DNA from 2 places in the Erwinia pyrifoliae DSM 12163 genome. Region 1 is predicted to be linked to the other one. Evidence: predicted binding sites of a transcription regulator. Region 1 holds the regulator's gene; the other holds the start of a gene.
The links. The regulator LexA, encoded in region 1, represses DNA repair genes until DNA is damaged. The targets are predictions, from matches to a motif close to TNCTGTATGTACATACAGNA.
Positions count from the first base shown of each region.

Region 1 (3,422 bases):
ATAGTTCTAAATCAGAATGATATAAGGCACCCAGGCTGAGTAATAAATTTTGTCAACGAACAAACCAGCTGCCGTTACGCCAGTGCCTCCGCCATATCACCCACAGCGTAATACCACGCAGCAGCAGAAATACGGTTACGGCCAGCCACAGGCCATGATTGCCCAACCACGGCATGCTAAGCAGCGTCAGGGCAAAACCCAGCGCGGCGACCGCCATACCATTACGCATTTCTCTGGCGCGTGTAGCACCGATAAACATGCCGTCCAGCAAATAACAGCCAACGCCTGCTAACGGTATCAGTACCTGCCACCACAGGTAGCGATCCGCCAACTGGCGCAGCGGTTCCAGTGACGTCAGCAGGACTACAATCTGCGATCCGCACATGGCATAGATTAGCGAGAAAGCCAGCGCTACCAGCAGCGCCTGCCGACAGGCAGAGCGCCATACGGTGAGTAACTGCTTACTATCACCAGCCCCGAAAGCTTCCCCGGAGCAGGCCTCGACCGCATAGGCAAAGCCATCAAGGGCATAAGCGGTGAAGGTAAGGAACATCAGCAGCACCGCATTGACCGCCACCACGTCATTCCCTAAGCGTGCGCCAAGGAGAGTCAGGGTGGCAAAGCAGATTTGCAGCAATAACGAACGCAGCATAATATCGCGATTCAGTCGCAGCAGGCGCGTCAGATCCCCACGCCATGCCTTAAGCATCAGACGCAGCGACAGCCCGCGCAGCACCATTACCCGCCTGACCAGCAGCAGCCCGACGATCAGACTGATATACTCGGCAATGGCCGTAGCTGCGCCCGCTCCCTGCACGCCACATTTAAGGCCAACCACAAACCACAGGACCAGCAGGATATTCACCAGGTTGCCAACGACCATCAGGATCACCGGCGCACGAGCATATTGCACGCCCAGCAGCCAGCCAAGCAGCACCAGGTTTACCAGTGTGGCAGGTGCGCTGAGCCAGCGCACCTGCATAAATAGTGCCGCCTGATGCAGGACCTGCTGGCTGCCGCCGGTCAGTTTCAGTGCCAGATGGATAAGCGGCGTTTTCAGGGCGATAAACAGCCCTCCCGCCAGCAGAGCCAGCAGAAGTGGCTGCATTAACGCCCTGCCCAGCGCGAGTTTGTCGTTAGCCCCAAACGCCTGCGCCGTAAGCCCGGTGGTACTCATGCGTAAAAAAAGCAGCAGCATAAACAGGAAGCTGGTCACCGTGGTGCCAATCGCCACGCCGCCGAGATAAGCAGCGCTGTCAAGATGGCCAATGACAGCGGTATCTACCAGCCCCAGCAGCGGGACGGTGATATTGGAGAGGATCATGGGCAGCGCCAGCCGCCAGAGATGTTTGTCAGCAGGAGATAATAAACGCATTAACACCTTTGTGTGCCGGCAGCAGGTGGTACGTTAGCCGCCCTCTTCTCCCCGCATCGCTTATGCTGGCGGGCGCGTTGGCTAATCGCCCTGCTGCAACTCGCATTATCTTGAGTAAAATGGCTGCTTCGGGGAGCTACGCGCCGTGGGTACAGCGCGCAATATTCGGTAAAGGACGACGTTTAAAGCCAGTTTCCGTTGCGGATGACGCCAACTGCCAGCCCTTCAATGGTCAGCGTTTGCTGACGCAGGTCGACCACAATCGGCTGGAACGCCGGATTTTCTGGCAGTAGCTCCACCATATTTCCATTTTTTTTCAGCCGCTTAACGGTAACTTCATCATCGATGCGTGCCACAACAACCTGACCATTGCGCACATCTTCCGTTTTATGCACCGCCAGCAGATCACCATCCATAATACCGATATTTTTCATTGACATACCGCTAACACGCAGCAGGAAATCGGCACCTGGTTTAAACAAGCCCGGGTCAACCTGATAGTGCCCTTCGATATGCTGTTCTGCCAGCAGCGGCTCACCGGCTGCTACCCGGCCAATCAATGGAAGCCCGACCTCTTCTTCCATCATCAGGCGGATACCGCGTGAAGCACCAGAGACAATCTCAATTACGCCTTTACGCGCCAGTGCTTTAAGGTGCTCTTCAGCCGCATTTGGAGAGCGGAAACCGAGCTGCGCGGCTATTTCTGCCCGAGTCGGGGGCATACCGGTTTGATTAATGTGGTCGCGAATCAGGTCATAAACCTGCTGCTGCCTTGCCGTTAGTGCTTTCATTCCGCCCCCCTGGTTGTTTATACAGTCGACTGTGAGTATATACAGGTATTTCTGTATTGAAAACCTAAAGCTGGGCTAAATTCAATTTGTTGAGTTTTCTGAGTGACTCATCACAAAAGCGGCAGCAGCAGCATGATCCAAACTAAGACGGCCAACAAAATCGTTATCAATACGGCGGCGGAACCCATGTCTTTTGCCCGGCCGGCGAGGGGATGGATTTCATGACCAATACGGTCTACGACCGCTTCGATGGCGCTATTCAGGATCTCGACGATGATCACCATCACGACGGAGCCTATCAGCAGCACACGAGTTATCGCGTCGACATTAAGAAAACCAGCAATAACAATGGCGATAATCGCTGCCGCAGCTTCCTGGCGAAAGGCCGCTTCATGCCGCCATGCGCCGCGCAGACCTTTCCAGGAATACCCGGCAGCCTTAATAATTCGCATCAATCCGGTAGCGTTATTTGCCATAATGAGATAGTCCTTTAAGAAGTTGAATGTCATTCACTGGATGTTCTGGTTTTGTAACATCACAGATTCCGCTGGCACTTTCTGGTATGCTTGCGTCGCTTTGCTAACAAGAGGCTTTATTTTATCTATGTCAGGTTGGCGTAATTTATATTATAACTTATTGAATTTACCGGTTAAATTACTGGTAAAAAGTAAAGCAATTCCGGCCGAGCCGGTTGCTGAACTCGGGCTTGATACGTCGCGCCCTATTATGTACGTACTGCCTTATGATTCAAAGGCCGATCTCCTTGCGCTGCGCGATCAGTGTCGCAAACAGGACTTGCCCGATCCGCTGGAACCGCTGGATATCGATGGCAATTTGCTGCCACGCCACGTCTTTATCCATGATGGCCCGCGCGTATTCCCCTATTTCGTCCCGAATCTGGAGTCGGTTAAGCTGTTCCATGACTATCTGGATTTGCACCGCAACCATCCGGAACTTGATGTCCAGATGGTGCCCGTCTCGGTGATGTTTGGACGCGCCCCAGGCCGCGAGGTGCAGGGCGACGATCAGCCGCATCTGCGCGTGCTGAACGGCATCCAGAAATTCTTTGCCGTATTGTGGTTAGGCCGTGACAGTTTTGTGCGTTTCTCACCGATGGTGTCGCTGCGCCACATGGCAACAGAACACGGCACCGACAAAATTATCGCCCAGAAGCTGGCCCGCGTTGCGCGCATGCACTTTGCCCGCCAGCGTTTGGCGGCAGTCGGGCCACGCCTGCCGGTACGTCAGGATCTGTT
Region 1 is NC_017390.1:3,633,376-3,636,797, forward strand. Features, by position in the region: gene dinF (MATE family efflux transporter DinF) at 53-1,375, opposite strand; gene lexA (transcriptional repressor LexA) at 1,558-2,166, opposite strand; gene EPYR_RS16500 (diacylglycerol kinase) at 2,277-2,642, opposite strand; gene plsB (glycerol-3-phosphate 1-O-acyltransferase PlsB) at 2,770-3,422, shown strand, end outside.

Region 2 (3,422 bases), 1.9 Mb from region 1:
TAAGCGGGGGAGAGCATCTCCCGCTTCATCTTCCAGGCCTTTTCTATCCCCTGGCCGGCAAACCAGACCTTGCCTTTACCCGAACGGTTTAAGCTGTCGATGGTTTGCATCAGCGCGGCGCTGTTCGCCCACACGCGCTGTTCATCAAACAGGTTAAGTTGCGAAACCCCGTTACTGTAGAAATCTGCCAGCATGACGCCGGCTTTCATATAGCGGTGCCCGTCTATCCAGATACGCGCCAGCGATTCGGTTGCGGCACGAATAATGTCACGCGTGTCATTTGACGGTGTCATCAACCGGGTGGACGCCTGGTTGCCGTAGTACACTTCATTGTCCGCATGCGGGCTGGTGCGCACAAACACGCTGATAAAACGGCAGAACTGCCGCTCACCACGCAGTTTTTCTGCGGCTCGCTCGGCATAGGCACAAACGGCCTGATGCACGTCTGAATATTGCGTCAGGCGGTTGCCAAACGAGCGGCTACAGACGATCTGCTGCTTAGTCGGAGCAAACTCTTCCAGCTCCAGACAGGGGTCACCACGCAGTTCACGCGCGGTCCTTTCCAGCACGACGTTGAAATGTTTCCTGATCACCCACAGCGAGCTTTCTGCCAGATCGAGTGCGGTCTCAATGCCCATCAGATTGAGCTTTTTACTGATACGCCGTCCAACGCCCCAAACGTCTTCCACTGCCACCAGCGCCAGTAGTTTGCGCTGGCGGTCAATAGAGGATAAATCGACAACGCCGCCGGTAGCCGGCCATTTTTTCGCTGCATGATTGGCCAGCTTCGCCAGCGTCTTGGTTTGCGCAATGCCTACGCCAACCGTCAGCCCGGTATTTCTTAGCACCTGATTGCGCATCTCATGACCAAAATCTGCAAGAGATACGCAATTGTTGACGCCAGTCAGATTAACGAAGGCTTCATCGATGGAATATATCTCAATGGCGGGAGCGATATCGGTCAGCGTCTGCATAACGCGTTCACTGAGGTCGGCATACAGCGCATAATTGGAACTGAATACGTGAATTTCAGATGGGTATGTATTATTTTTTATTTTAAAAAAGGGTTCCCCCATTTTTATGCCCAGTAATTTTGCCTCCGCAGATCGTGAAATCACGCAGCCATCGTTATTCGATACCACCACGACCGCTTTTCCCCACAGGTCGGGGCGAAAAACGGTCTCACAAGAAGTATAAAAGCTGTTCACATCGACCAGAGCAAACATGATTACTTATGCGCTTTCAGGGTAAAAGTGACCACGCCAAAGATTTCCAGCTCTTCTGCATTTTGGAATGAAATGGGCGGATAGTGAGGGTTATGCGGCACCAGCTGCAGAACCGGATGGGTACGCAGCTCCTTAACGGTAAACTCACCGGCGATGGCGGCCACCACGATATCGCCATGAACTGCGTTCAGCGAACGATCAACGATCAGCAAATCACCATCGCCGATCCCTGCTTCGCGCATTGAGTCACCGCTGACTTTGATAAAATAGGTGGCGCTTGGGTGCTTAATAGCGAGTTTATTCAGGTCGATGCGGTCTTCCACGTAATCCTGGGCAGGGCTGGGAAAACCACAGGGTACGCGCTCGGAGAACAACGGAAGTAGCAGGGGGCAATCAATGTCGAGCGGACGGATAAACGGCATAACGGCAACCTCAATATAACTGTATTTATATACAGTATCAGCGATTAACCGGAACGATCAAGCCACCCGCCAGAGAATTTCAGGAAGCATTTGAACAGGCACGGAATTTAACTTTTTACAGTGGATCAAAGCCTGACGATGGCGCGCCGCTGAAGGAGAGTGGCCGGCGGGCTAGTATCGCGCAATGCGTACGGTGATCACGATCGAGCTGATGGCAATCAGCGCCAGGAACACCCCTACGGCGATCATTGAGCTGAAACTAAACTGTTCGAATAACAGCAGGCCGGCCATACCTCCGCTCAGAAAGGAAACAATGGTCACCAGGTGAGTCACAAACTGCTGGCATGCGGCGGCTATCGGCTGTGAGCGGTCACGCTGGAACCAGGCGGTCAGTACGGAACCGAGAGCGATCCCCGCATCCGTCAAAGTGCCGGTAACGTGGGTGGAACGCACGCGGCCGTTAGACAGCTGGGTGGACGTGGCATTGTGGATCCCCATTAGAAAACCGAGGCAGACAATTGCCTCGCGGTTATTGCCGGCAGCATAAAAAAACGTTTCAAACGCCGACAGCAGCATCAACATCACCCCTTCAATCAGCAGAACAATACTGAATATCGTTCGCAGCTTATTCTTAATACCCCAGATCACTATCAGACGAGATGTTACGCAGCCGATAACAAAAGCGGTAAGAATTGCCAGCAAAAATTTCAGATCCCTGATGTCGACGTTGGAGACCTCGGAGGATAATTGTGCAGCATTGCCGGACATATGCGATGGGAAAATACCGAATGCCCCCAACGCCATTGCATTCAGCAAGCCGGCGCTGGTGGCCAGTACCAGCGCCAGGTAACGGTCTTCAGCGTGCGTTCTTTCACGCTTTCTTTTAATCATCATGCGCAGCATTATCGCCCCTTATTGTTGCGGTTGGCGATCAGCCGGGCTGTTGCCAATTTTAACGCAATATAACGTTTTCACACAGGTTTAGTGAACATATGGGGAATGAATGCCAATATCTCAGACTGGTCTGAAAAATAGCGGTTTTTTTGCTTAAAAAGCGTGTAAAAAAAGCCCGGTTACTGGCGTTACGCATAATGTGTTTGGCCGCTGTGCAGAACCGTCCCGGTGATGCGCAGGCATGATGAAATGCGTTAGAGAGGCACAACGCAGAGCCACCGTAACGCCGTGAAGGGGGCGCGATGGCGATGCAGATCCGGTGAAACAGCCCCGGGCAGGCAGGCTGCTATTCAACACGCTTCACCAGCCGGCAGGGTAGCGTTTATTGAAAACTGTTATACTGGCCTGTCAGTGCAGAAAGTATCAGCCCGCTGAAATCGCAGGTCAGTATCGTCGAATCAAAAAATAGAAAGGCTGAATCGCTTTGAACTGAATTATCTTTTTTATCATGGGGTTATTTTGCATTTTTTGGTTTTATCTGGAAATTATCCTATAATAAGCTGCGATGTTGTCCGCACTTAAGGGGTTGACATGGTGAGAAAAACCACGATCCTCTCATCGTCGTCTGACGGCATGCGCTTCTCTCTGTTTTACCGTTCAGCGCGCGCGGTTACCCTTTATGGCCTGCAGCATCTTTCCTAACTCGTGACTCAGGAGGAAGATGTGCCGATACCAACAGATTCCGTTCCCTCGTTGCAAGCCGCAACGGCCTATGCCTTTTTCTTTGATGTGGATGGCACTCTGGCAGCGATCCAGTCGCGTCCGGATGAGGTATCAATACCTGCTTCTGTGCTGGATGATTTGCAATGGCTGGCGCAGC
Region 2 is NC_017390.1:1,741,338-1,744,759, forward strand. Features, by position in the region: gene umuC (translesion error-prone DNA polymerase V subunit UmuC) at 1-1,226, opposite strand, end outside; gene umuD (translesion error-prone DNA polymerase V autoproteolytic subunit) at 1,229-1,648, opposite strand; gene EPYR_RS07730 (YoaK family protein) at 1,820-2,551, opposite strand; gene otsB (trehalose-phosphatase) at 3,266-3,422, shown strand, end outside.
Region 2: umuD (translesion error-prone DNA polymerase V autoproteolytic subunit) is a predicted target of LexA. The motif match lies at 1,666-1,685, and genes of this name have one in related genera.